One region of the Rhizobium sp. KNZ2-6A genome, then DNA from elsewhere that is predicted to be linked to it. Evidence: predicted binding sites of a transcription regulator. Region 1 holds the regulator's gene; each other region holds the start of a gene.
The links. Region 1 encodes PhoB, which activates phosphate uptake and scavenging genes when phosphate is short. Its sites were predicted from a motif close to TGTCATNNANCTGTCAT; they were not measured.

Region 1 (10,099 bases):
CATATTTCTTCGAAGCTGCGCTCGCCGGCCCTGCTTGACATGGTTCGCGAAACCATTGCCACCAACGCGCCGAACCAGATCGAGCATTCCGAGCGCCTGCCCTCCGAGCGGGTCTATGTCGTCCGCATCGCGCCCATCGACGTGCCGGAGACCGATGCGCGGGCGGAAGCGCTTTTCCTGCTGTCCTTCCGAGACATATCCGAGCTGCGCCACATCGATCGCATGCGCTCCGATTTCGTCGCCAACGCCAGCCATGAACTGCGCACGCCGCTCGCGTCGCTGCGGGGCTTCATCGAGACGATCCAAGGGCCTGCCAAATCGGATCCGAAGGCGCAGCAGCGCTTCCTTGGAATTATGTTCGACCAGACGACGCGCATGAGCAGGCTGGTCGACGACCTGCTGTCGCTGTCCAGGCTGGAGCTGAAGTCGCACATCGCGCCGGATCAGAAGGTGGATCTGGTGCCGCTGCTCGGCCACGTGCGCGACTCGCTGCTTCCCCTTGCCGGAGATCTCGACATCTCGATCAACCTGCACCTGCCGCCCGGAAAGGTCGAGGTATCGGGCGATCGCGACGAGCTGGTGCAGGTCTTCGAAAACCTGATCGAGAACGCCTGCAAATACGGCCAGGAGGGCAAGCTGGTCGATGTTTCGCTCCGGAATGATGCGGGCCAGGGCGTCGAGGTCGTCGTCTCCGACCAGGGGCCGGGGATTCCCGCGGAACATGTGCCGCGTCTGACCGAGCGCTTCTATCGCGTAAGCGTTGAGGACAGCCGCTCCAAGAAGGGCACCGGTCTCGGGCTTGCCATCGTCAAGCACATTCTCACCCGCCACCGCGCCAGATTGATCGTCAAGTCCGAAGTAGGGAAGGGAACCGACTTTACGGTCCGTTTCTGAATACCTCTGTGAATCGCCATTTCGGGCCAGTTTTATCCAAACAATATCAGTTAGATGAACTGTCATAATTGTTTCACTCGCCTGACATAAAAGGGCGGTGTTTTCGCCAGTAAGAATGGATCGCTGAAAAGGTGGATGTGGCGTCCGCGGCAGTGCTCTTCAAAGCTCATTAGAGGATTCATTATGAATGCTTTGAAATTATCCATTCTTGCGCTGGTTGCGTCGGCCGCCTTTTCAGGTGCCGCCACGGCGCGCGATCAAATCCAGATCGCCGGCTCATCTACGGTATTTCCGTATGCCAAGATCGTCGCCGAATCCTTTGGCGAGACCTTTGCCAATTTCAAGACTCCCGTGGTGGAGTCCGGCGGCTCCGGAGCCGGCCTGAAGGAATTCTGCAAGGGTGTCGGAACGGATTCCATCGACATCGCCAATTCGTCGCGCCCGATCAAGGACAGCGAAGTTCAAGCCTGCAAGGCCGCCGGCGTCGCCGATATCCAGCAGATCAAGATCGGCTATGACGGCATCGTCTTCGCCTTCGACAAGAGCAATCCGGACATCAGGTTCGAGCCGGTCGATCTCTACAAGGCGCTTGCCGCCGAGGTCGTCGTCGACGGCAAGCTGATTGCCAACCCTTACAAGAAGTGGTCGCAGATCAATCCGTCGCTGCCGGATTTCGAAATATCGGCCTATATTCCGGGCGAGAAGCACGGCACGCGCGAAGTCTTCGAGGAAAAGGTGCTTGCCGCCGGCTGCAAGGCCTCCGGCGCGGTTGATGCGATCAAGGCTGCGGTCAAGGCGGCCGACCAGCAGGCAGAAAAGTGCATTGCCGTGCGCAAGGACGGCGTTGCTGTCGACATCGACGGCGACTATCCGGAGACACTGGCCCGCATCAATGCCAACAAGCATGGCATTGGTGTTTTCGGTCTCTATTTCTTCCAGAACAATGCCGACAAGCTTAAGGTCGCCACCGTCGGCGGCATCGTGCCCTCGGGCCAGACGATTGCCGACGGCACCTATCCTGTGTCGAGGCCGTTGTTCTTCTACGTCAAGAAGGCCCATCTGGGCGTCATCCCGGGCCTCAAGGAATATGTCGATTTCTTCACGAGCGATCAGATGATCGGACCGGACAGCCCGCTGGCGGAATATGGCCTCGTGCCGGCGCCGGATGCCGAGCGCGACCGGATCCGCAAGGATTTCGCGGATGGGAAGATCATGTGAATGCGTAAGGATTGAGCGGCGGCGCGGCCCCATGGCTGCGCCGGCGTTCGCCGGGGAATGGGAATGAGTGTATCGCTGCTGCTGCTGTGCCTGTCGGTCATCGGCGCCTCCGCTTTCGTGCTGGGGCGGGTGAGGGCGGCTGCGCTGTCGGGCGGCGGGTCCTCGTCCATGCATTCCCGGCTCGGATATTACGGTGCTTATGCCGCCATATGGGCGGTGCTTCCGGCTCTCGCGCTCGTCTGTGTGTGGTTGATCGTCAGCCCTATCGTCATCGATCGCGTGGTGACGAAATCCTTTCCAGATGAGGTCAGGTCTCTGCCGCAGGCGGAGCTCAATCTCAGCTACGGCATGGTGCGCAGCATCGCCCGCGGCATGCGCCTGCTGGATAGCCAGGAGCTTGCCGAAGTTGCCCGCGGCACGGCCGACCTGCAATTGCTGCTGGCGCAGAAGGGCGTGCCGCTCGCGGTCCGTCCCACCGGCTACATGATCGACGCCGCCAACAAATACAACGATATGCGCGAAATCAGCCGGATGGTGATGTCCGCAGTCGCAATCCTTTTGGCGCTGCTTTGCTCGCTCTATGGCCTGCGCGTCATCGCTCCGCGTTTCCGTGCCCGCAACCGCGTCGAACAGGTCATTCTCGGCGCGCTGATCGTCGCCTCCTCCATCGCCGTGCTGACGACGGTCGGCATCGCCGTTTCGATGCTTTCGGAAGCGGCGCGCTTCTTCAGCATGGTGCCTGCGAAGGAGTTCTTTTTCGGAACAGTCTGGGATCCGCGCTTTACCGGCGCCGGCTCGCTGACCTCGGGTACCTTCGGTCTGATACCGCTGCTGGCGGGCACGATCTATATCGGCCTCGTTGCCATGCTCTTCGCCGTGCCCATCGGCCTGTTCGCCGCGATCTACATGGCCGAATATGCCTCGGCGCGCGTCCGCTCCGTTGCCAAGCCGATGCTGGAGGTTCTGGCTGGCATTCCGACGATCGTCTACGGCTTCTTCGCCCTCGTCACCGTCGGTCCCTTCCTCAGGGACATCTCGGCCGAAATCGATGGTATGTTGACGGGAAATTACAGAAGCTTCATCGAGGCTCAGAGCGTGATGACGGCGGGCTTCGTCATGGGCGTCATGCTCATCCCTTACGTTTCCTCGCTGTCGGATGATATCATCATGGCCGTGCCGCGATCGTTGCGCGACGGCTCGCTCGGCCTCGGCGCCACCCGCTCGGAAACGGTTAAGCGCGTCCTGCTGCCGGCAGCGCTTCCGGGTATCGTCGGCGCGCTCTTGATGACCGCCTCGCGCGCGATCGGCGAAACGATGATTGTGGTGCTGGCCGCCGGCGTCGCCGCCCGCATGCAGTTCGATCCCTTCGAGCCCATGACCACCGTGACCGTGAAGATCGTCAACCAGCTGACCGGCGATCTGGAATTCACCTCGCCCCAGACGCTCGTCGCCTTTGCGCTCGGCATTACCCTGTTCTGCCTGACGCTGTGCCTCAACGTCTATGCCCTCTACGTTGTCCGCCGCTACAGGGAGCAATACGAATGAGCGATGTCGTATCCTCCCCGGTGTCGAATATGCCGCGTGGGCTCACACCCGGCGCCCCAGTGCGGCGTGATATCGGCATCAAGCGGCGCTATGCCGCCGAGCGCCGCTTCCGCGCCTATGGCGTCACGGCCGTTATCTTCGGCCTCGTCTTCCTTGCCATCCTGGTCTCGACCGTGGTGCGCACCGGCTACACCGCCTTTGTTCAGACATCGATCACCCTGCCGATCGAATTCACCGAGAAGGTGATCGACCCCACGGCCAAGCGGGTTACCGATCCGAAGGTGCTGATAGCAGCCAATTACCCGGTTCTGGTGCGTGACGCGCTGGTGAAAGCCTTGAATATCGATCCCGCCAATCGTGCGCTTGTCCGCGAGGCGACGGCGATGGTATCTGAGGGCGCGAGGATCGTGTTGCGCGACAAGGTCGTCGCCAACCCCTCGATCATGGGGACGACTGAGAGCGTCACCTTCCTTGCCAGCGCCAATATCGATTCCGCCAACAAGGGCCAGATCGATCTCGCCGTCGACGAGAAGGACCGCAAGATATCCGACCGGCAGGTCTCCTGGATGAAGCAGCTCAGCGAAAGCGGAGCCCTGCACAAGGCGTTCAATAATGGTCTCTTCGTGTCGGGCAATTCCAGCCGTCCGGAAGCCGCCGGTCTCGGCGTCGCGCTGATCGGCTCGCTCTATCTGATGCTGACCGTACTCGTGCTCGCTCTGCCGGTCGGCGTTGCCGCCTCGATCTATCTGGAGGAGTTCGCGCCGAAGAACCGGCTGACGGACCTGATCGAGGTCAATATCAACAATCTCGCCGCCGTGCCCTCCATCGTCTATGGCCTGCTGGGCCTCTCGGTCTTTATCAACATGATGGGGCTGCCGCGCTCTGCCTCGCTCGTCGGCGGGCTGGTTTTGAGCCTGATGACGCTGCCGATGATCATCATCGCGACGCGTTCTGCGTTGCGCGCCGTGCCGCCGTCGATCCGCAGCGCCGCGCTCGGTCTTGGCGCATCGCGCATGCAGGTGGTCTTCCATCATGTCCTGCCGCTCGCCATGCCAGGCATCCTGACAGGCACCATCCTCGGGCTTGCCCATGCGCTCGGGGAGACGGCGCCGCTGCTCTTGATCGGCATGGTCGCCTTCGTCGCCAATTATCCGACATCGCCGCTCGATCCCTCGACGGCGCTGCCGGTGCAGATCTACATGTGGGCCAGCGAAGCCGAGCGTGCCTTCGTCGAAAGAACGTCCGGCGCCATCATCGTCCTGCTTTTCTTCCTCGTCGCAATGAACATCGGCGCCATCCTGCTGCGCCGCCGCTTCGAACGGCGCTGGTAAGGGAGGGCCGAGGAATGAACATGATGAGCGAAGCCGCAAGCGAAAGAGCCTTGGCCAAGAAGATGACCACGATCCCCTACAAGATGATCGGCCAGGACGTCTCGGTTTTCTATGGGGACAAGCGCGCGCTCTTCGACGTCAACCTGAAGATCCGCGCCAATACGGTGACGGCGCTCATCGGCCCTTCCGGCTGCGGCAAGTCCACCTTCCTGCGCTGCCTCAACCGCATGAACGACACGATCGAGACCTGCCGCGTCACCGGCAAGATCACGCTCGACGATCAGGACGTCTACGACAACAGCATCGACGTGGTGGAGCTGCGCGCGCGCGTCGGCATGGTCTTCCAGAAGCCCAACCCGTTTCCGAAGTCGATCTATGAGAACGTCGCCTATGGGCCGCGCATCCATGGCCTGCATCGCTCCAAGGCCGATCTTAATCATATCGTCGAGACCAGCCTGCAGAAGGCGGGTCTTTGGGGCGAGGTCAAGGACAGGCTCCATGATGCCGGCACGAGCCTTTCGGGCGGTCAGCAGCAGCGCCTGTGCATCGCGCGCGCCGTTGCCGTCAGTCCGGAAGTCATCCTGATGGACGAGCCGTGCTCGGCGCTCGATCCGATCGCAACCGCCAAGGTCGAGGATCTTATTCATGAGCTGCGGGAAAACTTCACGATCGTCATCGTGACGCATTCCATGCAGCAGGCAGCCCGCGTTTCGCAGCGCACCGCAATGTTCCATCTCGGCCATCTGGTTGAGGAGAACGACACCGATAAAATGTTCACCAATCCCGACGATTACCGCACGCAGGATTACATCATGGGCCGTTTTGGTTGATGATGGCAGGCGCGCGGACCCTTTCACACAGTTCACCTTGAGGATAGAAAAATGGTCTCCACACACATTCTCTCTGCCTATGACGAAGACCTGAAGTTCCTGACGCGCCGCATTGCGGAAATGGGCGGCCTGGCCGAGCAGATGGTCAGCGACAGCGTACGCGCATTGGTCCAAAGCGATGCCGCCCTTGCGCAGAAGGTCATCTCAGACGACGTCGTTCTCGACCATGCCGAGCGCGAGGTCGGCGACAAGGCGATTGTCACCATCGCCCGTCGTCAGCCGATGGCCGCCGACCTGCGCGAGATCATGGGCTCGATCCGCATCGCTTCCGATCTGGAGCGCGTCGGCGATCTCGGCAAGAATACCGCCAAGCGCGTCATCGCCGTGCAAGGCACCGGCGTTCCGCGTCGTCTCGCCCGCGGCATCGAGCACCTCTCCGAACTGGCGCTGAGCCAGCTCAAGGAAGTTCTGGACGTCTACGCCACCCGTTCGCCCGACAAGGCCGTATCGATCCGTGAGCGCGACGAGGAAATCGACGCCATGTACACCTCGCTCTTCCGCGAGATGCTGACCTACATGATGGAAGATCCGCGCAATATCACCACCTGCACGCATCTTCTATTCTGCGCCAAGAACATCGAGCGCATCGGCGACCATGCCACCAACATCGCCGAGACGATCTATTACATGGCGACAGGCGCGCAGCCGGAAGGCGAGCGCCCGAAGGACGATACCGCCAATACCGTCGGCGCGGTGACGGAATAATCTGGAAGCGAAAAAGGAGACCAAAGGCGCATGGTTCCGAGAGTTGCTGTTGTAGAAGACGAGGAAGCGCTGAGCGTTCTGCTGCGCTACAATCTTGAGGCCGAAGGCTTCGAGGTCGACACGATCCTCAGAGGCGATGAGGCCGAGCTGCGTCTCCAGGAGCGCATCCCCGATCTCTTGATCCTCGACTGGATGCTCCCCGGCGTATCGGGCATCGAGCTCTGCCGCCGGCTGCGTATGCGGCCGGAGACGGAGCGCCTGCCGATCATCATGCTGACGGCCCGTGGCGAGGAAAGCGAGCGCGTGCGCGGGCTTTCCACCGGCGCGGACGATTATGTCGTCAAGCCGTTCTCGACGCCGGAGCTGATGGCCCGCGTCAAGGCGATGCTGCGGCGTGCCCGACCGGAGGTTCTCTCCACGGTGCTGCGTTGCGGCGATATCGAGCTGGACCGCGAAACCCATCGCGTCCACCGCAAGAGCCGCGAAGTGCGGTTGGGGCCGACGGAATTCCGCCTGCTGGAATTCCTGATGTCCTCGCCGGGCCGCGTCTTCTCGCGCTCGCAGCTGCTGGACGGCGTATGGGGGCACGATATCTATGTCGACGAACGCACTGTCGACGTCCATGTCGGCCGCCTGCGCAAGGCGCTCAATTTCTCCAATATGCAGGATGTCATCCGCACCGTTCGCGGCGCGGGCTACTCCATGGAAGCCTGAGCGGGAATACCCGATCAGGCACTCGACATTACAGCGCCGCGCGTCTTTCAAGACGTGCTAAGGTCGCTGTAACACCTTGGAATGCTGCATAATTTTCCCTTAAATCGATTTCGATTTAGGGAATTATGCAGTAGCGGCGGAAACAGAAAACGGGCCCCGAAGGGCCCGTTTCTTTATCTCAGTCATGGGAGCATTTCCAGGAAAAGTGCGGAGCGGTTTTCCGTCCGGGATGCGGGAATGCTCTGAGCATCTCAGCCGCGCGGCTGAGCCGGCCGACGCCGTTCGTGCACTGGCTGGTAGGCCAGGCGCTGATGGTAGGTGCAATAGGGCGATGAATCCGGGCTTTCGTTGCCGCAGAAGTGGAAATCGTCCTTCAGCGGGTCGCCCACCGGCCACTTGCAGGTGCGCTCCGTAAGCTCCGTCAGGCCGAGACGGCGGGAAATCGGAACGACGACGTTCGAGGCCGGGCGATATTGGATCTCGTTGACGGCATCGACTTCGATTTCTTCCTTCAGCATGGTCGCGCCCTGCTGGCGGGTAATCGTGCGGGTTGCGACGCGAGACGTGTAATTCGGAGCGCGGGGCGCGGCACTGCTGCGCTTCGGCGTACGTGCCGCAGTCGCCGTGCCGCCCGCCTTCGCTCGGCCGGGAAGGTTCAGGCGGTGCACCTTGCCGATGACGGCATTACGGCTCACGCCGCCAAGCTGCGCAGCGATCTGGCTGGCGCTTAACCCTTCGGACCATAGCTTCTTCAGCTTCTCGACGCGTTCGTCTGTCCAATTCATGCCCTGTCTCCGCTGTCGCGTTTCCGATGGCAGAATCCCTCACCATTGCCTCGCATGGGATCGAGGCACGAAACGCTTTAAAATTGTGGTGACTAGTTCCGCCGCATGCAGTCTAGCAATTGGTTTTTAACCTAGTGTGAGGCTGACTCCGTGACAAGAGTCGCGGGAATCTTGAGGAATCGATTTCGAGGTTTTCCCCAACTTGCTGCCCCGGCGTGGCATTTCTGCAATAGGCAGTGCCGAACGCATCTCTTTTGGCCGCCAGCGCTTTCTCGCACCTGCTAAATCGCCAGTTTTGTTGACATCGCGGTGCAAAACATCAATAGTGCCCAGGCCGCCGCAAGGCGGCATTTTTGATTTTTTCGGACCCGTTTCATCGAATGGAAGCGATTGGTCCTTAGGGTTGTGATCGAGGAGACATGCCATGGCAGAGACCGCGCCGCTTTACGATACCTATCTGCGTGCTCCGCTGCGGTTCGAGCGAGGCGAGGGCGTCTGGCTGGTTACCGAAAATGGCGAACGCTATCTCGATTTCGCAGCCGGCGTTGCGGTCAATTCGCTGGGTCATGCTCATCCGCATCTGGTTGCCGAACTAAAGGCGCAGGCCGACAAGGTCTGGCACCTGTCCAACCTCTATGAAGTACCCGGCCAGGAAAAGCTGTCGAAGCGGCTGACGGAAGTGACCTTCGCCGACAAGGTGTTCTTCACCAATTCGGGCGCGGAGGCGCTGGAATGCGCCATCAAGACGGCGCGGCGCTATCAATTCGCCAAGGGACATCCCGAAAAGTTCCACATCATCACCTTCGAAGGCGCCTTCCACGGCCGCACGATCGCGACGATCGCCGCCGGCGGCCAGGAGAAGTATATCGAAGGCTTCGGCCCGAAGGCGCCGGGTTTCGATCAGGTGCCGTTCGGTGACCTCGATGCCGTTCGCGCGGCCATCACCGACGCGACGGCCGCGATCCTGATCGAGCCGGTTCAGGGCGAGGGCGGCATCCGTCCCGCGACCAACGAGTTCCTGCGTGGCCTGCGGGAGATCTGCGACGAGCATGGCCTGCTGCTGGTTCTTGACGAAGTGCAGTGCGGCGTCGGCCGCACCGGCAAGCTCTTCGCCTATGAATGGGCTGGGATCAAGCCTGATATCATGGCCGTTGCCAAGGGCATCGGCGGCGGTTTCCCGCTGGGTGCCTGCCTCGCGACGGCGGAAGCCGCCTCGGGCATGAAGGCGGGCACGCACGGCTCGACCTATGGCGGCAATCCACTTGCCATGGCAGTCGGCAATGCGGTGCTGGACATCGTGCTCGCCGACGGCTTCCTGCAGCATGTGCGCGATATCGCTCTGGTGTTCCGCCAGGGTCTCGCCTCGCTGAAGGACCGTTTTCCCGACATCATCGAGGATGTTCGTGGCGAAGGCCTGATGCTCGGCATCAAGGCGGCAATTCCGCAGGCGGAGCTGCTGCAGGCGGTCCGCGCCGAGCATCTGCTGGGTGTGCCGGCTGGCGATAACGTCATCCGCCTCCTGCCGCCGCTGGTCGTGACCGCCGAGGAAGCGCGCGAGGGTCTCGCTCGCCTCGAGCGCGCCGCCGAGCGTGTGCGCACGGCCCGCATCAAGAAATCGGCTTGAACTCAGCGCCCGCAGTCGGGGCGGTTACCGCGCCGCGCGTCGAAGCGACGCGCAAAGGACGCGGTAATACTTAGAAATCGCATAAGCCTTCCCTTAAATCGATGGCGATTTAAGGGGTTATGCGTGCCCCACGCGGGCGTTATTGTTTTTTCTGGAGTACAGGTAAGGACATGGCTTCTCCGAAACACTTTCTCGATCTCTCTGCCGTTCCGGCTGCAGATCTGCGCGATATCATCGACGATGCGATCGTGCGAAAGCAGGCGCAGAAGGCTGGCACGGCCGACAAGCCGCTGGCCGGCAAGATGCTGGCGATGATCTTCGAGAAGCCGTCCACTCGAACCCGCGTCTCCTTCGATGTCGGCATGCGCCAGCTGGGCGGCGAGACGCTGTTCC
Region 2 (10,099 bases), on a different contig from region 1:
CTATGGGGCAGGCGGCTCGACGAAGGCGCCGACGCTTTCCGCCGTGCGCAGGATGATCCATGAAACACCGTTCACGACGGCATCGCATCTCACCTGTGTCGGCGCGACACGCGAAGATACGCATCGTGTGATCGACGAGTTCCTTGCCGCGGGTGTTCGCCGTTTCGTCGCCCTGCGCGGCGATCCGCCCGGCGGTGTCGGCTCGGCCTATCAGCCGCATCCGGGCGGTTACGCCAATGCCGCCGAACTGGTGGGTGCTTTGCGTGAGCGCGGCGATTTCGATATTTCCGTATCTGCCTATCCGGAAAAGCATCCGGAAAGCCGCGATACCGCTGCGGATATCGACATGCTGAAGCGGAAGGCCGAGAATGGCGCCGACCGGGCGCTGACCCAATTCTTCTTCGATAATGATGCGTTCGAGCGCTATCATGATCGCGTTCGCGCGGCTGGCATCCGCATCCCCATCGTGCCTGGCATCATGCCGATCCAGAACCTCACCCAGCTGAAGCGCTTTGCCGGCGCATGTGGCGCCAGCATCCCGTCCCGGCTTGACGAGCGTTTCGACGGTCTGGACGAGAATGTCGAGGAGCGTGCCAAGGTCGCCGCGGATGTCGCGGCCGAACAGATCCAGGATCTGATGCGTCGCGGCATTCACGAGTTTCATCTTTACACGATGAATCGCTCGCCGCTCGTCTCCGCCGTCCTTGAACGGCTTGGCCTTCAGCGCAAGGTGGATGCACGCGCCGGCGCCGCCGCCTGAAGCGCGTCGCGATCTTTCAGATTCGCTTCGTACACTTTAGGTCTTTGATTTTGAGCATGTCGTTGTCGCAAAACCGCTCCACACTTTTGCGCGACATGCTCAAGAGCATTTCCGCTTTTCTTCGAATCGCGAAAATGCCCTATCTTATTGTTTTGCTACGCATTCCGGACGGAAAACCGCTGCGCACTTTTCCTGGAATTGCTCTAAGCACCTCGCCCGACCTGCTCATGAAAAAGCGCATGTCCAGCCCGGGCATGCGCTTTTCTAATAAAGCAGAGGTTTTGTTAGCTTTTCGGAGTTTGATCGTCTGCGAATTTCGTCAAAGCCATCAGATGAAAAGCATCGTCACGACGAAAGCGAAGGCCGCACCGACCACTAGGACGTTGATGGATCGCGTCAATCCCATGTCTTCCTCCTCAGTCAGCCGTTAAGTTTTATGTCGAAAATATGTCGTTTGGAAAGCAAATTCGATGCTGCGGCGCGGCATGAGGTTGGTGTGTCGATTCATGAAGCCGTGGCAGTGTTTTGATTTTACTGAAAAAATTAGGATTGCCTGGCAGGTGACGGGTTGTGAATAAGTATTAACATGCTGTGACCGCAGGCCACTCGGCGGAGCATTCGATCATGTCACGCGCGTTCTTACGCCGTGTTTCATCCATGCATACAGCCGGCCGTCAAGGACGAGCAGGCCCGCGCCGATGAGCACCATGCCGGCGATCTCAGCGACGCCAAGCCGCTCATCCAGGAACAGGAAGCCTAGCAGAAGGGCGCTTGGCGGCACCAGCAGGGTCACTAGTGAAGCGTTCGTGGCGCCGGCAAGCGCCATGATGCGAAAGTAGAGAATATAGGCGAAAGCTGTCGACAGCAGCGCCAAGCCCAGAATAGCGGCAATCGCCGTTGCCGGCGGCGCGGCAAGAGACCAGGGCTGGTCAACGATCAAAGCGACCGGCAGCATGATCAGCGAGGAGCCGGTCAATTGACCGGCTGCGACGACGGGTGGGGCGATGCCCTTGAAGCGCTTGGCGTAGATTGCGGCAAAACCATAGGAAATCGCCGCGAGGATCGGCAGTGAGAGTGCCCAGAAGGGAACCGAGCCGCCGGTGGTGACGCTTGGTCCGAGGAGCACCGCCGTGCCGATCAATCCGAGGAAACAGCCGATGAGCTTGGCCGGAGTGAGGCGTTCGTCGGTGGTCAGCTGGTTGCCGATCAGGACGGTCCAGATCGGAGTGGTTGCGTTGAGGATGGAGGCAAGACCGGCGCCCATCTGCGTCTGACCGAAGAAGATCAGGGTATGCGGCACGGCATTGTTGATAAGCCCCAGCAGCAGAAATTGTCGCCATTGCGTCCGCAATAGCTGATAAATGCCAAAGCGGCCAGCAAGGTAGAGATGCAGCGCCAGGGCTGCCAGTGACAGGCGCAAAAGGACGAGCGTAAAGGGCGGGACGTGATGGACCGCAATACGAGCAAAGAAAAACGAACCGCCCCAGATCAGCCCGAGCAACAGAAGCAACCCCCAGGTCAAGGCGCTCATCCGGTTATCGTTACCCATCACCATCTCCCCCGTTTCGGTTCATGTAACCTGGAAGGGGGCCGGGTTTCCACCCGTTTTCCGTCGGGATCTACGGCAGTTGGTGGGCGAGGGGCTGGCAAAGGCTGCTGCAAACAAAAAAGGCGGCTTGCGGCCGCCTTTTCGATCGAGAAACAGATGAGATCAAAGCGCGTTGAGGAGCGCCGTGGTTGCCCAGCCGTCCGCCGGTATGCCGAGGCGGAATTGTTCCTTCTGGATGGCGACGCGCGTGCCGGAGCCGAGAATGCCATCGATCTTGCCGACATCGTAGCCGCGCGACACGAGCTTGGTCTGAAGCGCCTTCATGTCGACATCGTTGAGGCCTGCCTCGGGCGTGCCCTTACTATAGGGCTGGGCGCCGGCAAACCGGGTGGCGAAATAGGCGGCGGATGTCGTGTAGATGAACGATTGGTTCCAGCCGAGATAGGTGTTGTAATTCGGATAGGTCAGGAAGGCCGGGCCTTTGCGGCCCTGCGGCAGGATGAGGGCAGCCGGCAGCGAGCTGAAGCTTGTATCGCCGTCGCGGGGCTTGACGCCGAGCTGGAACCAGTCGCCTGCCGTAAGCGTGCCGCCGATGCCGGATTTTTCCCAGGGGAGATTATCCGGCACCGTTACCTCCTGCAGCCAGGGCTGGCCGCGCTGGAAGCCGAGATGCTGGAGGAATCTTGCCGTCGTCAGAATGACGTCGGGTGCACTCGTCTTCAAATTCACATGGCCGTCGCCATCACCATCGGTGCCGTAAGCGATGATATCGGGGGGCAGCATCTGCGTCTGGCCGATTTCGCCTGCCCATGCACCTGTGGTTGTTTCCGGGTCGACGTCGCCACGCTGCACCAGCTCGATCAGCGCAATCAGGCGCGGACGGAAGAAGTCCGGCCGGCGGCAGTCGTGCGAGAGGGTGACCAGCGCATTGCGGGTATTGAAGTTGCCCTGAACGGCGCCGAAATCCGTTTCCATGGCCCAGAACGCGGTGATGACGCCGGGAGGAACGCCATAGTCCTTTTCAGCCTTGGCGAAGACATCGGCATATTGCTTCATCTTCTGGCGACCGATATCGAGACGGCCCTGGCTGACGGTACGCTGAGAAAATTCGAGGAAGGTCTGGCGGAAGACGCCCTGGCTGCGGTCCATGGCGAGGACCTTCTGGTCGATCTGGGCGCCGGCGAGCGTCTTGTCGGCGGCTGCGGCATCCGCACCGTCCGCAATCGCTTCAGCCTTCACACCGGCCAGAAAAGCCGTGAGATCGCCGCCGCAAGCTACTTTTGGAGTGGCATCGCTGCTCGCGGGCGGCACTGAGGCCGGAGCCGTGCTCTGCGCCATCGCCGTACCGGTCATGGCTGAAGCGAAGAGCAACGCAAGAGCGCTGCGTCGAATAGTGTGACGATCCATGAGCGATCCTTCCTAGGTGATAGAATAGGGTCGCTTTCACAGAAGATTGTGACATAAGCAAGAGTGAAATGGAGTCGGCCTTAAGAATTTCCTTGCTTCTCTACTGCCGCCACCCAGTTTTGCCAGTTCTGCTCGGAACCGCCGAAAACATTGATATCCGTTGGGCCTTTGATGCCGGGAATGACGCCCGTCGACGTATACTGCCAGAAGGCCCAGCTGCGATCCGCATAGGTCTCTTTCGGATGCTTGGCGACCGAGCGGACCCAGAAGTGATAATCCTTGAAGTAACCGACAAGATTTTCGCGATGGAAATCGACCGACGTATAGATGATCGGGCGCTTGCCGTAATAGGCTTCGAGGCGATCCATGAAACGCTTGATTTCCGTTCGCACCGTTTCAGGAGCCGGTCTGGTCTTGCAGGTCGGGGAGCCGGGGTTCCATTCGACGTCGACCACAGGTGGAAGCGCCATCGTATCCTTCGGCACATTGCGGATGAACCAATCGGCCTGTTCGTCGGCGGTGGAGCAGAAATAGAAGAAATGATAGGGGGCGTGCAGAAGTCCGGCGGCGCTGGCTTCCTGCCAATATTCCGTAAAGCGCGGATCGATCCTGTCCTTGCCCTCCGTCGCCTTGATGAAGACGAAGGCGACGCCAGACCCCTTCACGGTTTTCCAATCGATATCGCCCTGCCATTTGGAAACGTCGATGCCGTGGATCGGATGGCGCTGCGGATGGTCGCGGCCGAAATCCTGTGGTTTCGTATCACTGAACCTGGTCTTGGGAAGGGCGGCTGTCGAGAGGGCGTCATAGCCCGTCGTGCAGCCATTCAAGAAGAGGGCGAGCGGCAGTAGACATGCCAGAAGCCGGCGCATGCGTAACCCGTTATGGCGCGAGTGATCTTGCTGCCCCAAGACTTGGCTTCCGTAATATGGTTCCCGAAAATCCGAAAGAGCGGCAGACCATACCGTTGCCGGCAGGTCTTGCCACTTTATTCACCATATCAACGTAAAAAATGCGTTATCTTCAAGCAAATTCTTATGCTTGGCGCATTCTTTGACGGATTTTGCGCTGGAATCCGCCGTCGCTCAGGCGCCGGGCTTGCTTGCTACAGCGCGCCAGGCATAGCCGCGGCCGATCCTTTCGGTCTTCACGGACATGCCGCGTGTCTGGGCCTTGTCTTGAAGCACGGTCAGAAGGTCGGCGCGCGGATCTACGTGGAACTTCTTCAGCCAACCCTTCAAAAGCGACCTGAACCAGCCCGGCAAGCCTTCCTGCTGGCCGAAATCGACGATATGCAGTTCGCCGGCCGGAGCAACGGCATCGAGCGAAGCATCGATTGCGCTTTTCCAGTCCGGGATCATCGACAGCGCGTAGGAAATCATCACGCGGTCGAACCCGCTAACGCCAAAATCAGAGGGCGAAAAAGCCGTAGCATCGGCGACGCGGAAATCCGGCATCCGCTGCAGGCCGCGGAAATTATTTCGCGCCGAAATCAGCATCTCCTGGGAGATATCAAAGCCATAGAGGCGAGCCGAGGGGAAGCGGCGATAGGCCAGCAGCATGTTGCGGCCGGTACCACAGCCGACTTCCAGGAAGGAGCCGCCGGCAGGCACATTCAGATGCTCGATCGTGCGGTCACGCCCGAACAGGTAGTATTTGCGGGTCAGGTCATAGATGTGGCGCTGATAGCGGTACATGCCGTCCATCAGCTTGGCATGGTTGCCGGCGCCGGTTTCCATGCCCGTATCCGCCTGGCTCACGCTTTTTTCCCGTAGATGTGGAAGCCGCCGTAGATGGCCGAGCGATCTCGTGCATTGAGTTCCTGTGATCGTTCCTCGAAATAGACCCACTGGTCGCGGATCGCCGGAGAAAGACGACCTTCGATGATGCTCTTTTCAGCGGCGGTGCGGAAGATGACGCGGGCGCCTTCGCGGGCCGTGCGGGTAATCTCGGCCCAGAGATGGTTGAGCTGTTCTTCGGTCATCCAGTCCTGCGCATCGAGCAGGATGTAGCGATCGCGCGAGGCGGCCGGTTTGGAGGCCAGAAGCTCGATGAAATTGGCGTGATGCACGTCGACGCGGTCGGCATTGGCACGGATCGCGGCATAGTGCTCCGGCTTGAGATAGGTGGGCAGGGGACCCTGATGCTGGGCGGCATAGCGGCGCGCAAACGCCTGCCAGGCAAAATAATTGTCGCGCATCGGGAAGTGACAAGCGAGCTTTTCAAGACGGTGCTTCAGCACGGCGGAAATGGAATCGTCGCCCGCAAGGCTTGCGAGTTCGTCATACTGCTGCGGCGGAATGCCGAGGCCGAAGAGCGAGCTTTTGCGGCCGAGCAGCCAGCGAACGGCCCGCTTGTCGAAGATCGGAGCGATCTCTTCCTCGAAGAACTGGCGCTGTTCGCGCATGGTGCGGGCTTGCGTCATCTTGTCGAGACGAACGCCGTTCAGGCGCGCCAACACATGGGCTGCGCCGATGAAGCGGCCGAGAAGGCCGGTCTTATAGATATTGCGATTGAAGACCGTGATCCGGCGGCGGCCATAGAGGTCGCGACCGTCCCAATAATTGGCGGTTGCCGCGTCGAGGCGCGATGCGATGAACTGGTCGTAGGCCTGGCTGTTGGCGGTAACGCCTGGTGTGCCGAAGAAGCGCACCAGATCGGCATGGCCAGGCAGCAAGCGGAAGGCTGCGAGCTTCAGCTTGTTGAGTGCGATGTGATGGCGGTTCAGGTCAACGACATCGATCGAGGCAGGGTTCTGCGAGAGATAGGCGAGCATGTTGCAGCCGCCGGAGCCGATGGTCACGATGCGGTGATGCGGCTGAAGCTCCATCGCCTCCATGTCGATATCCGGATCTTCCCAGATTTGCGGATAGACAAGGCCGGAAAACAACATTCCGAAGAGCCGCTCGGAGAGGCCGGCCTTGGATAGCGCCTTGTGCTGCAGGAGAGCGTCCTTGAGTTTCCGGTTCTTTTGGAGACCGGCATCCGGGGCGAATTCCGTCATCTGAGTCTTGTCACCGATTTGTGAAGTTCAGGGCGTGTAACCCGGCAATGCTACAGTCTGATGACGCGGGCTGTTGGCAGATCCGGCGGAAAAGCACCCTTGCACATATTTAAGGAGCCGCAGCCATCATAGGTCTTTCATATTGCTGCGTTTCCTGATTGTCTCCGCGTACCTTTTGGAGGGTGTGTGACATGCGTTTGATATCGAGAGTGATCGGGGCTCTTATTGTTTTGCTGCTGATCATTGTCGCCGGCGGAGCCATCTGGCTTTCCCTTTACCCGCCGGAATTGCTGAGAGTTGGTGATGGCTATGCTGCAAAGATCATCTGCTCGAACACGTTCGTGGCAAAACGCGATCCGGACAAGGTGCTGGAAGACGACGTGCAGGCCCCCGGCAATCCGGCGCTGAAGCTCGTTCGCGTTTCCGTCGATCGCGACGAAGGTGTGGTGACCGCCCGTTTCCTTGGTTTGTTTGCGCCGAATTATGCGCTTTATCGCGGGGCGCTCGGCTGCACGACAGTGCCTGATGGCGATTTGCAGGCGGCACGCAGCGCCGTCTTCCTGAACAAGATCAAGGCACCGAAGAGCGATGCGCTATGGCCGGATGGGGATGCGGTTAGCGTCGGCCAGGACGAGCAGAGCGCGAAGCTTGCCAATATCGTCACGAACCCGGATCTCGCCGGGCCCGCCATGCGGGCCGTCGTCGTCGTCAAGGACGGGCACATCGTCGCCGAGAACTATGGCGACGGTTTCAACAAGGCGACGCCTCTCATCGGCTGGTCCATGACGAAAACGGTCAATGCCGCCATTATCGGCCGTCTGATGCTGGCGGGACGCATGTCTTTCGACGATCAAAACCTGTTGCCGCAATGGAGCGCGGACGAGCGCAAGAATATCAAGCTCAGCGATCTTCTTGCCATGGAGAGCGGTCTTGTCTTCAACGAGTCCTATGGCAGCGTGTCCGATGTGACACGCATGCTCTATCTCGATCCGGATACGACCAGCGTCGCGGCCGGTGCGCGTCAGGTCGCAGCGCCAGGCGCGCGCTTCAGCTATTCGAGCGGCACGGCAACCCTGCTTTCGCGCCTCTGGATGAATCGGTTGCCCAATCTGAGCGCCGCCGTCTCCTATCCACGCGAAGCGCTTTTCGGGCCGCTCGGCATGTATAGCGCCGTTCTGGAGGCCGATGAGCGCGGGACCTTTGTCGGCAGCTCCTATCTTTACGCCAATGCTCGCGACTGGGCGCGTTTCGGTCAGTTCCTGCTTCAGGACGGTGTCTGGAACGGGCATCGGTTGCTGCCGGAGGGTTTCGTCGGCGCCATGCGTACGCCGACAAAGGCGTCGGAAGGTGTTTACTCTCAGATCCAGGCCTGGCTTGCAGGTCCCGGCGGCTCGAATGCGCAATTCGGCCTACCCGCAGATACGTTCTGGATGAGCGGCCACGACGGCCAGACGGTAGCCATCGTTCCGTCCGCCAATCTCGTTGTCGTGCGAATGGGATTGACGCCAAGTTGGGCGGACTACCGGCCGCAAATTCTGCTGAAGCGGATCATGGATGTGATAAAGCCGGCCTCGAGCTAGAGCGGGATGCCGAAAAGTGTGAGCGGTTTTCGGGCGACATCCCGCTCTAACTTTTTGATTTAGAGACGGATTCAGATTTCAGCTCGATTCGACCTGAAATCATCCGGCTCTAAAGGAAGTCTCGGAAAGGGGCGCGGCGGCTTTCCGCCCGGAATGCAAGACGAAGAGACGGAACGGTTCGGCGTTTCCATGAAATGCCGAACCGTTGCAAACCAGCGTTCAAAATGTCTCGGTAAAATCAGTAATTGCCGTTGGCGACATCGCTCAGGCCCTTGCGCTTGGCATCATAATAGTAGCCACGTGCATAGAGCTGGACGGCATTGCTTTCCTTGTTTGCGGCCTTGCTGTCTGCCGTCATCCACGCGCCGCGCAGATATTTGGCGGCGTATTTGATGTTGGTTTCCGCATCGAGGAGGCCGGACGCCGGGCCCTGGTAACCCATGGACTTGGCCGTGTTGTACTTGATCTGCATCAGGCCGAAATATCCGGCCCGGTTGTAAGCCTTCGGATTATAGCGGCTCTCGCGGTGAACGACGCGATGGATCAGCGATTCCGGGATTTCGTAGAGCTTGGCGTACTTCTGGATAAGCTTGGAGACGTAGCCCTTTTCCTCGGCCGGGACGTCTGAATCGTAATTCGCGGTGCTGGTCATCACCACCGCGGGAACGACGGTCGGGCCGCTGCTGTCGAAATTGAAGTCATAATGCATACGGTTATCCACATAGCGTGGCTGGCCGATCTGTGCCGGCGTCGCGAAAGCGACTTCAGCCTGCGCTTGGGATCCGGGACGCGGTGTCGGGACGGCAACCTGAATGGCGGCAACATCCGACGTCATCGGAATGGTCGGCTCGCCTTGCGCAATAGAGGCCGAGACCGGCGTCAGGGCAGCGTCGCCGGGGCGTGCCGGATTGGGCATCGGGATCGCGACCACGGAAGGCACAAGCGGCACGTCGGATGCGGCATAGGCGGCAGCCGTCGTCGTATTGCCTGCGGGCGCACCGGTTGCCGCGGCAATGGCGACGGTTCCCTGGTTGGGCGCGTTTGCCGCCGGGGTACCGAAACGCGCTTGCGCTGCATCGATCTGCTGCTGGTTCATGGCGCCGGGAGCGGCGTTTACCGAGCCTGGCGCAACACGGCCGGATTTTGCCAGTGCCACCTGTTGCTGCGGCTGCCGCGGGCCGATGAATGTCGGCGCTACCGCGGCCATTGCCGTGCCGCCGGTCGACGAGGCAGCGCCGGTTGCGGTCAGGGTCGTATTCGGATGCGGCACGTTGGTGTGTGCCGACGGGAGTTCTGCCTGAGACGTCTGCTGCTGAGTGCTTGCACACCCGGCGAGAGCGCCGCACATCATTGCCGAAAAGGCAACGCTGCGCTTCAGGCTGGGAAATCCGATCGCTACCATTCTGTCACTTTCGAAAAGCCAAACCTAATTTCGATGCAATTCGGTCACAGGACCGCCAAATTCGATCACAGGATCGATAAAATTATGAATCCCCATTAACCTATCCGTGAACGGGCCGCAACCCTGCAACGCCTCAGGCGGCCATCCGGCGGTAACCGGCGGTCACGGCGCCGGCGGCAATCAACAGGGTACCGCCCGTTCTGTTGACGGCGCGTTGCACGCTTGCCTTGCGGATGAAGCCGCGTGCCATGTCGGCTACGAACACGTAAATGAGCGAGTTCAGGGCCGCCAAAGTGAGGAAGGTTGCCTCCAAAATAAGTGTTTGCTCAAGAAATGGCTTCGATAGGTCGAGAAATTGCGGCACAAAGGCGACGAAGAACACGATGCTTTTCGGGTT
Region 3 (10,099 bases), on a different contig from region 1:
AGCGGGCGTCGCGCATGATGCAATTCGAGCGGGGCGGCGCGCGAGGAACCAAGTGAAATCCGGGAAAAGATCATGGATTCTTTTAGCGAGAGAAAAATCCCCACCCAGCCGCAGCCACGTCCCCAGTTCGACGGCTGCGTAAAGATTGTTTCGGCCTATGTCAGTCACAACGCGGTGCCGCTTCATAGCCTTCCCAGGCTGATCAAGGATGTCCACGATGCGCTGCAAGCCTTGGAGGTAGGCAGCACGACTGTCGACCGCGCCAATCTGGTGCCGGCGGTGGATTTGAAGAAATCAGTGACGAACGACTACATCGTCTGCCTTGAAGACGGTAAGCGATTCAAAACGCTGAAGCGTCACTTGCGCGTGCATTATGGGATGACGCCGGAGGAATATCGCCAGAAATGGGGACTGGCGCCCAACTATCCGATGGTTGCGCAGAACTATGCACACCGCCGCTCGGAGCTGGCGAAACTTTCCGGTCTCGGTGCCAATGGCAACAAGAAGGAAAGCGTGCGGTAAGGCTCGCTGCAGTTGACCGCTGCAAGAAGAATGGCGCCCGTGAAGGGCGCCATCGCTTTCGAATAGGGTTTGATCCCGATATGGCAGGTCAGAAGACCTGACGCAGCACGATGAACAGCGCGAAGGCCAGCGCGATCGAGGCCGGCAGCGTCAGGATCCAGGCCATCAGCATGTTGCGCACGGTCGACCATTGCAGGCCGGAACCGTTCGCCGCCATGGTGCCGGCGACGCCGGAGGACAGGACGTGCGTCGTGGAAACCGGCAAGCCGAGATGGTCGGCCGCGCCGATCGTCAGCATGGCGACGACTTCGGCGGCGGCACCCTGGCCATAGGTCAGATGCGTCTTGCCGATCTTTTCGCCGACGGTGACGACGATGCGCTTCCAGCCGACCATGGTGCCGAGGCCGAGTGCGAGCGCCACGGCGACCTTCACCCAGAGCGGGATGAACTTGGTCGCGTGATCGACGGCGGCGTGGTAGCTGGTCACGGCCTTGAGGTCGTCGGCGCTCATCGGCAGCAGCTTCTGCTTGTCGATCAGCTTCAGCGATTCACCGATCAGATAGATGTCGTTACGAACGTTGCCGACGAGGCCGTTCGGCAGCTTTTCTACGCTTGGATAGGCAGCAATCTCGGCGCTCGTGGCGTGGATATAGGCCTGGAGTGCCGGCGTCGTCGCGTCCGTCCAGGTCTTGGTCTTTACGGCGTTGCTGACGGTGGCCTTTGGATCGGCCGGTGCGGCAACGCCCGGCTTCACATATTTGCCGAGCACCGTCTCGACTTGTGTGGAGGCCGCCTTGTAAGCTTCGAGATAGTTGAAGTCCGGCGTCTTGTTCAGCGCGAAAGCCGTCGGCACGAGGCCGATGAGGATGAGCATGATCAGACCCATGCCCTTCTGGCCATCGTTGGAACCATGGGCGAAGCTGACGCCGGTGCAGGTGAAGATCAACAGGCCGCGGATCCAGGCCGGCGGCGGCGCATTACCCTTCGGTGCTTCATAGAGCTCCTTGTTGCGGATCAGCACTTTGGCGACCAAAAGCAGGATTGCGGCCATGGCAAAACCGATGATCGGCGACAGCAGCAGCGACAGGCCGACATTGCTTGCCTGTGACCAGTCGACGCCGCTGGTGGCGGAGCCGGCAGGCGCCAGGAACTGGTTGGCGAGACCGACCCCGATGATGGAACCGACGAGCGTGTGCGAGCTCGATGCCGGCAGGCCCAGGTACCAGGTGCCGAGGTTCCAGATGATGGCGGCGGTCAGAAGCGCGAAGACCATGGCGAGACCGGAGCCGGAGCCGACCTGAAGGATCAGTTCGACCGGCAGCAGCGCCAGGATGCCGAAGGCGACCGCGCCTGACGAGGTCAGAACGCCGAGGAAGTTGAAGAAGCCGGACCAGATGACGGCGAACTCAGCCGGCAGCGAGCGGGTGTAGATGACGGTGGCAACGGCATTGGCCGTGTCGTGGAAGCCGTTGACGAATTCGAAGCCGAGCGCGATCAGCAGCGCCAGGCCGAGCAGGATCCACGGAACGGCGGCCGCATCGGCAAGGTCGCTGCCGAGAGCATAGCCGACATAGGCGAGGCCACCGAGCACGACCAGGCCGAAGAGCGGCAGAAACCATTTTGCCGAGCCCCCGGCGCCGTGAATTGGGTGATTGGCGTTGCCACCCTCGGAAGTGTTTGAAGCGAGGTCGACCATCCCAAACTCCTTTATGGCCATTGATATCCTCGGTGTAAGCCTCGTTCATGAAACTCTCGTGACGCGCGAGAAGGCGGATACCGGCCCTATTGGCGGGATGCCGGGCGCTCTTTGCGGATATATCGCCCCGAATAGCTATCTTGATTTTGCCGCCAAAAGGCCTTTTTCGGTTCAGCCGGCGTTCATACGTTTAGGTGCTAAATCCTGCATGTAAGGGACTTGGATAGAGGGCCATCAAAATGAGATCGTCCGTGATTACCATCGCTGCCTTGCTCGGCAGCTTGGTTGTATCTTCGGCAGAGGCAATGCCTATCCCAGCCGTTGGGACAACGGCCTCCGTGCCGGTCGTGAAAGTAGATTATGCCTGCGGCCGTGGCTGGCATGTGACGCGTTGGGGCGAGTGCCGCCCGAACCGTTGGGGGCCGCCGCCGCGGCGTTGGGGTTACTACAGACCGCCACCGCCGCCGCCTTGGGGCTGGCATGGTCATCATCGCCATTGGCGCGATGATGACGGTTGGCGCGGTCGTCCGCGCTACTGGTAATCCGCCTCAGTGGAAAATGACATGCACCGCCGCCGCCAGCGGCGGTGTTTCCTTTAAGGATGCGGCATCGGCCGCAAAGCGCGTGCCGCCGCCCATAGTGCCGCGACAAGCGCAAACACGGCCGCCAGAATGGCCGTCAGGCTTCTGACGTCGAAGACGATATTTTCGAGCCTGGGACGAATGAGATCGGCCGTATTGAAGCTCTCGCCGCTGAATTTGCACAGGATGAGCGAGAGATTGTTGCGCACCAGCGCCGTGTCGATATCCGAGACGATGTCGCCGACCGCTTCTTTTTCGTCCATCATCGTCCGCATCTGGAGCAGCACCGCCTTCGCCGCCGCAAGAGAGGCGTGCGAACACTCGTTGAACGGACTTTCCTCGTCGCTGACGCTGCCGGGCATCAGGCCCCAGAGGCAATAGGCGCGCTGGATCTGCGCGAAATTCAAGAGGCGCCGGAAGGTTTCGTCGGTGTCGGATGCGCTCTCGGCAAGCGAAATGATCCGCCCGTAGTAAGGCGCGATCACAGCCATTTCGCCATGGGTGAGGCTTGGTATCGGGATGCCGGCTTGGCTTCCGGAGGAGCCGCCATGGGCGGCAACCATCGTCGGCCAAGCGGACAACAAGAAACAGAGGGCCGCAAGCAGCCCGCCCGCATGATGGCGTTTCCCGCGCATGTGGTGCGCGGGAGCTGGTTTGCCCGACATCTCAGGCCCGGCGAAGGGCCGCATTGCGGTAGCGCACCTGCGGCAGCTGGCGTTCGGCCCAAGCTCCGAAGGCAAGTCCGAGAGTGGTCCAGAGGATGGCATGCATCCCGAGCGAGGCGATCCGGAAGCGCCAGAGCACGACGGCCGAGAATTGTTCCGGCACTTCGTTGATCGGCGGGAGCAGATACTGGATGAGCGCGATGAAGACGATGTAGCCGATGCCGGCGATGATCGCGCCGTTCCAGGATCCGCACCGTGCGACCAGCCGGCGGCCGAAACCGACGGCAACGATCATGCCGACGACGGATGCGACGATCATGATGAAGAACAGTTCGGTTCTCGCGCCGATCGTGTCGGGATTGCCGATTGCCGGCGGGTTTGCAGGGTATTTGATGTAGGGGACCAGCGAAATCGTCACGAAGGCGGCAATTGCGAGCAGCGCTGCCGTGCCGCGCGCGCTGAGCTTGCTGAAGCGGCCATAGACGAAGGAGAAGACCAGCGCGAACAAGCCGCCGATCGCCGTCGAAAAGATCACGATGCCGGTAAAGAGGCCGATGCCAGACTGCGTGGCGCGGCTGACGATTTCCGGCTCCGATGCCTCGCCGGCTGCCTGCGCGGCCTTTTCCTCAAAACCGATGGCCCAATCGACCAGCGGTTCGCCGAAAGTGTGGGCAAAGGCAAAAACGAGAATACCGGCAAGGGCCCCGACGATCATGCCGCGGAGCAAAAGACGTCCAACCATGTTCCTGACCCCTTAGTGGCAGGGGAAGCCGAGAAGGTGACGGGCATCATGCACGAATTCGTGCACATACATCCCCGAGATGAGCGAGGTCGCACCTTCTTCCGCGCCGATAAAGTAGATCGCCAGCACCATCAGCAGGCCGGCAAAGACGGCCCAGGGCAAAATCTGGCCGAGCGGGATCGGCTGCGGAATTGCGGACGGTGCGAAAGTGGTGTCGGACATTGTATTTCCCTTTTCAAGAAAAGCGCGTTCCATTTGCGGAAGGGTTCTTGCGGGAAGGGTCTGGCTCTCGAGGGCGAAACTTACGTACTCGATTACAGTGGCGCGACCGCGCCGGGTTTCCACCGGCTTCCACACCCGCAAGTGCAAGTTTATATCTATTTGTAAAGATAGTTGTCAATCAAACGCCACTGCGATGTGAAATCGCGACAAGAGCGCGGCAGGGGATGGAGTTGGGAACCTCATGAAGACACATCTGAGCTGGATCTGCCACGGGGCGACGCAAGCCAATCGAGCGGGCTGCTTTCCGGATGATGAACCCTTGGAAGCGAAGGCAACGCAGCAGGCTCAATCATTGTCCTTCGGGCTTGGCGCGATCGATCGGGTCTGGACGAGCCCTGCCTTGCGTGCTCGCCAGACGGCCAGCGTCCTCGGTCTCGACGCCATTCCGGACGTCGCCTTGCGCGAATGCGATTATGGCGACTGGCGGGGGCAATCGCTTGCCGAACTGCATGAAAAGGACGCGGAATCCCTGACGCTATGGATGACGGACACATCGGTTGCCCCGCATGGCGGCGAATCCCTGTCGGCGGTCATGAGGCGTGTCGGCGAATGGATGGGAAATCACCTTGACGATACCGGCCATATCGTCGTCGTTACCCATGCGAGCGTCATCCGCGCCGCCGTTCAGCATGTGCTGCAGGCACCGGCAGCCGCATTCTGGGCTGTCGACGTCGAACCGTTCGGCATCGTCGAAATGACAAGCGACGGCCGCCGCTGGCAGCTTCGTTTCCCGAAGATGGCGGCATAGGGGAACTCTAGGAAAAGTGCGAAGCGGGCTTGATTCTGTTTAAAACGGAAATGTTCTGGCGATCAGCGGGCGGCCTTTGCCCGACGTCGCTCGACATGGATAAGATAGGCGGCCATGCCGAAGGTCATCGCGGCCAGCCCGTACCAGGTGATGGCATAGACGAGATGGCTGTTCGGGAAGCTGATCTGCGTCAGCCCTCCCACGGGAAACCCGCCCGGGTTCTTCGTGTCATCGGCATCGATGAAATAGGGCGCCACGTTCTCCAGGCCGCGGGCCGCCGCGATCGCAGTCACGTCGCGCGAATACCAGCGCTCTTCTGCCGGCATATTCGAGCGGATCAGCGTGCCCTTTGGCTCGTTGATCCGCAGCAGGCCGGTAACGGTCGTTTCGCTGCCGATCTGGCCCTCGGGGCGCGCGCCCGGATTGCGCTTCTCTATGGGAACGAAGCCGCGATCGATGATGACGATCGTGCCGTCGGCGAGTTTCAGCGGCGTCAGGATCCAATAGCCGGGGCCGAGCGCGGTCGAGGCATAGACCTGCGTTTCCTTGTCGTTGAGGAAAATGCCGCTCGCCTGCACATGCCTGTATTCGGAGTTTTCGGCGTTGATCTCGGCCCATTGTGCCGGGCCGGGTGCCTGAACCGCCGGCGCATGCACGCGCGCGTCGACCCGGGCGATCAGATCCAGCTTCCAGTGCAGCCGCTTCACCTGCCAGGTGCCGAGCCCGATGAGAAGCGCGGTCAGGAGCAGCAGCAGCGATACCCAGATGACAAGGGTAAGCGTCGAGCGCGGCTTGCCCTTAGATGTGGTCGAGGAAATGTCGGTCATGGCGCTGGTCTCCGGGGACGCGCTGCCGCATGATTTCGGGAGATTCAATTCTCTTCGCTGAAGATCACGCGTGGTCGGGAATATTCGGCTGCGGCTCCTGGCATTTTCAGGCATGCACCGCGCAGCGTCCGGCGGAATTTTCACACCGGGAAGAGGGCGGGCCTTCGCCTGAAGGCCCGCCGCTCGGTCTTATGGCATGTTGCGCATCATCTCGGGCGACATGGGCATCATGTTCGCGTTGAGGTGATGCATGACCCAGAGCGAGCCGGAAAGGGCGATGATGACAAGCACGATGGTGAAGATCAGCGCCATCATGTTCCAGCCGCCTTCCGAGCGGGTGTTCATGTGCAGGAAGTAGATCATGTGCACGATGATCTGGATCGCGCCGAGGATCATGACGATCGCGCCGGTGACGGCCGGATCGGAGAAAACCTTGCCCATGACCAGCCAGAAGGGAATGGCGGTCAGGATGACGGAGAGGATGAACCCCGTCATGTAGCTCTTGAAGGTGCCGTGCGCGGCCTCGTGGCCGCCATGATGGCCGTGATCGTGGGCGTCGGCGGAATGATGCGAATGGTCTGCGTTCGAGCTCATCCGAGAACTCCCATGAGGTAGACGAGGGAAAACACGCCGATCCAGACGACGTCCAGGAAGTGCCAGAACATCGAAAGGCACATCAGGCGACGCTTGTTTTCCGCGATCAGGCCGTACCGGCCGACCTGCACCATCAGCGTGATCAGCCAGACGATGCCGGTGGTGACGTGCAGACCGTGCGTGCCGACCAGCGTGAAGAAGGCCGACAGGAAGGCGCTGCGCTGCGGACCGGCGCCGTCGAGGATCAGGTGATAGAACTCGTAAAGTTCGAAGAAGATGAAGAGTGCGCCGAAGATGCCTGTGATCGTCAGCCACATCAGCGTGCCCGACTTGTTGTTTTTCTCCATCGCCAGCATGGCGAAGCCGTAGGTGATGGAGGAGAAGAGCAGCATCGCCGTGTTGACGGCGACGAGCGGCAGCTCGAACAGGTCGGCCGGAGACGGGCCGGCCGCATAGCTGTGGCCGAGCACGGCAAAGGTCGCGAAGAGGACTGCGAAGATCAGGCAGTCGCTCATGATGTAGAGCCAGAAGCCCAGCAGCGTGCTGCCTTCCGGATGATGCTCTTTCGTCAGGTAGAAGGCGGGCGTTTCGCCATCCTTGGGAGCGTGTGCGGTTTGAGAGGTCATAGATTATACCTGTCCTGCGAGCTGCTTCGTACGCTCGTTCTCGGTCTCCACGACCTCGTCGGCGGAAATGTAGAAGTCGCGCTTATAGTTGAAGGTATGGCCGATCGTGATGACGATCATCGCGGCGAAGGTAATGGCGGCAAGCCACCACATGTACCAGATCATGCCGAATGCGAAGCCGATGGAGAGAACGCCGAGGATGATGCCCGTGCCGGTATTCTTCGGCATGTGGATCGGGATGAAGCCTTCCGTCGGACGCTTGAAGCCGCGGTTCTTCATGTCCCACCACGCGTCGTGATCGTAGACGATCGGCGTGAAGGCGAAGTTGTAGGCCGGCGGCGGCGACGAGGTGGACCATTCCAGCGTACGGCCGTTCCAGGGGTCGCCGGTGTGATCGCGAAGTTCTTCGCGCTTCATGAAGCTGACGGCGAGCTGGATGAGGAAGCAGGCGATGCCGATGGCGATCAGGCCGGCGCCGAAGGCGGCGATGATGAACCAGATCTGCAGCGACGGATCGTCGAACTGGTTGACGCGGCGGGTAACGCCCATCAGGCCGAGGATATAGAGCGGCATGAAGGCGAACCAGAAGCCGATCTGCCAGAACCAGAAGCTCATCTTGCCCCAGAAAGGATCGAGCTTGAAGCCGAAGGCCTTCGGGAACCAGTAGTTGACGCCCGCAAACATGCCGAAGAGCACGCCGCCGATGATCACGTTATGGAAGTGGGCGATCAGGAACAGCGAGTTGTGCAGCACGAAGTCGGCCGGTGGGATCGCGAGCATGACGCCCGTCATGCCGCCGATGGTGAAGGTCACCATGAAGCCGACGGTCCACAGCATCGGCACTTCGTAGCGGATGCGGCCGTGGTACATCGTGAACAGCCAGTTGAAGAGCTTCGCACCCGTCGGGATCGAGATGATCATCGTCGTGATGCCGAAGAAGGAGTTGACACTGGCGCCCGAGCCCATCGTGAAGAAATGGTGCAGCCAGACGAGATAGGAGAGGATCATGATCACGCAGGTGGCATAAACCATCGAGGCGTAGCCGAAGAGGCGCTTGCCGCAGAAGGTGGCGACGACTTCCGAGAAGACGCCGAAAGCCGGCAGGATCAGGATGTAGACTTCCGGGTGGCCCCAGATCCAGATGAGGTTGACATACATCATCGGATTGCCGCCGAGGTCGTTCGTGAAGAAGTTCGTGCCGGCGTAGCGGTCGAGCGTCAGCAGAGCGAGCGTCGCGGTCAGGATCGGGAAGCTTGCGACGATCAGGATGTTGGTGCAGAGCGACGTCCAGGTGAAAACCGGCATTTTCATGAAGGTCATGCCCGGCGCGCGCATCTTGACGATGGTGGCGATCAGATTGATGCCCGAAAGCGTCGTTCCGATACCCGCGACCTGTAGGCCCCAGATATAATAATCGACGCCGACGTCCGGACTGTAGGCGATGCCGGAAAGCGGCGGATAGGCCAGCCAGCCGGTCTTTGCGAATTCGCCGATGAACAGCGAGATCATGACGACGATCGCGCCCGCCGTCGTCATCCAGAACGAGAAGTTGTTGAGGAAGGGGAAGGAGACGTCGCGCGCGCCGATCTGCAGCGGCACGACGAGGTTCATCAGGCCGGTGACGAAGGGCATCGCCACGAAGAAGATCATGATGACGCCGTGGGCGGTGAAGATCTGATCGTAGTGATGCGGCGGCAGATAGCCCTCGGATCCGTTGAAGGCGATCGCCTGCTGCAGGCGCATCAGCAGCGCGTCGGAAAAGCCGCGCAGCAGCATGATCAGCGCCAGCACGACATACATGATGCCGATCTTCTTGTGGTCGATGCTGGTGAACCATTCCTTCCAGAGATAGCCCCAGAGGCGGAAATAGGTCAGCAGGCCGAGAAGGGCGATACCGCCGATGGCGACGCCGATGAAGGTCACGACGAGGATCGGCTCGTGATACGGAATCGAGTCGAGCGTCAGCCGACCGAAGATGAATTTATAGAGGTCCGGGTTGGAAAACATGGATTGCCTCTGTCCCTTATGAATGTCTTGTTATGGAGCGCACCGGATCAATGACCCTGATGCTGTGCCGAACCGGTCGACGAATCGGAAGAAGAGCCGTTGCCCATATCCATGCCCGGCATCGAGTTGTCTCCATGCTGCATGGTGTGGCCGGCGCCGCCCTCAGCCTTGACGGGCGTGACTTCGGCCGAGCTGCCATCGCGATTGTCGTAGATCAGGCGCTCGCGGTTTTCGTGGCTCTCCTTGCCGCCGCCGCCCTTGGCGTCGATATGCATCATTTCGCTCATGCACATCTTGCTCGGATCGGCGCACATGTTGAGGATGGCATTGTAGAGACCATCGTCGACGGCGTTGAAGTACTGCACCGGGTTGCGTTCGCTGGGTTTGGCAAGCGTCAAATATTCCTGGCGGCCGAGCGCCGTGCCCTGGCCCTTGGCCTTCTGGACCCACTGGTCGAAGTCAGCCTGGCTGAAACCATGGAACTTGAAGCGCATGTTCGAGAAGCCGGCGCCGCTGTAATTGGCCGACATGCCCTGGAATTCGCCCGGATGATTGATGACGGCATGCAGCTTCGTCTCCATGCCCGGCATGGCGTAGATCTGGCCTGCCAGCGCCGGGATGAAGAAGGAGTTCATGACGGCCGAAGCCGTGATCTTGAAGTTGATCGGGCGGTCGACCGGGGCCGCCATCTCGTTGACGGTCGCGATGCCGTATTCCGGATAGAAGAACAGCCATTTCCAGTCGAGCGCGACCACTTCCACCGTCAGCGGCTTCACGTCGGCGCTGAGCGGCTTGTCGGCGGCGATGCG

Region 2: a site for PhoB is predicted at 6,770-6,786, ahead of ACPYOP_RS31710 (BtaA family protein). Genes of this name have one in related genera too.
Region 3: a site for PhoB is predicted at 2,266-2,282, ahead of ACPYOP_RS12515 (inorganic phosphate transporter). Genes of this name have one in related genera too.

What each region holds. Positions count from the first base shown of each region.
Region 1 is NZ_JBNDIC010000016.1:18,760-28,858, forward strand. Features, by position in the region: gene phoR (phosphate regulon sensor histidine kinase PhoR) at 1-894, shown strand, start outside; gene ACPYOP_RS13400 (substrate-binding domain-containing protein) at 1,078-2,112, shown strand; gene pstC (phosphate ABC transporter permease subunit PstC) at 2,176-3,657, shown strand; gene pstA (phosphate ABC transporter permease PstA) at 3,654-4,988, shown strand; gene pstB (phosphate ABC transporter ATP-binding protein PstB) at 5,003-5,818, shown strand; gene phoU (phosphate signaling complex protein PhoU) at 5,870-6,583, shown strand; gene phoB (phosphate regulon transcriptional regulator PhoB) at 6,614-7,297, shown strand; gene ACPYOP_RS13430 (GcrA family cell cycle regulator) at 7,549-8,082, opposite strand; gene ACPYOP_RS13435 (acetylornithine transaminase) at 8,507-9,706, shown strand; gene argF (ornithine carbamoyltransferase) at 9,877-10,099, shown strand, end outside.
Region 2 is NZ_JBNDIC010000088.1:1,345-11,443, forward strand. Features, by position in the region: gene metF (methylenetetrahydrofolate reductase [NAD(P)H]) at 1-760, shown strand, start outside; gene ACPYOP_RS31685 (hypothetical protein) at 817-1,191, shown strand; gene ACPYOP_RS31690 (DMT family transporter) at 1,383-2,309, opposite strand; gene ACPYOP_RS31695 (lytic murein transglycosylase) at 2,472-3,716, opposite strand; gene ACPYOP_RS31700 (glycoside hydrolase family 25 protein) at 3,797-4,588, opposite strand; gene ACPYOP_RS31705 (class I SAM-dependent methyltransferase) at 4,802-5,476, opposite strand; gene ACPYOP_RS31710 (BtaA family protein) at 5,473-6,720, opposite strand; gene ACPYOP_RS31715 (serine hydrolase domain-containing protein) at 6,912-8,300, shown strand; gene ACPYOP_RS31720 (transglycosylase SLT domain-containing protein) at 8,539-9,702, opposite strand; gene ACPYOP_RS31725 (LysE family translocator) at 9,836-10,099, opposite strand, start outside.
Region 3 is NZ_JBNDIC010000014.1:106,412-116,510, reverse strand. Features, by position in the region: gene ACPYOP_RS12520 (Ros/MucR family transcriptional regulator) at 73-522, shown strand; gene ACPYOP_RS12515 (inorganic phosphate transporter) at 611-2,218, opposite strand; gene ACPYOP_RS12510 (GCG_CRPN prefix-to-repeats domain-containing protein) at 2,458-2,760, shown strand; gene ACPYOP_RS12505 (hypothetical protein) at 2,814-3,434, opposite strand; gene ACPYOP_RS12500 (CbtA family protein) at 3,466-4,206, opposite strand; gene ACPYOP_RS12495 (CbtB domain-containing protein) at 4,219-4,428, opposite strand; gene ACPYOP_RS12490 (histidine phosphatase family protein) at 4,670-5,236, shown strand; gene ACPYOP_RS12485 (SURF1 family protein) at 5,299-6,063, opposite strand; gene cyoD (cytochrome o ubiquinol oxidase subunit IV) at 6,253-6,657, opposite strand; gene cyoC (cytochrome o ubiquinol oxidase subunit III) at 6,654-7,283, opposite strand; gene cyoB (cytochrome o ubiquinol oxidase subunit I) at 7,287-9,290, opposite strand; gene cyoA (ubiquinol oxidase subunit II) at 9,338-10,099, opposite strand, start outside.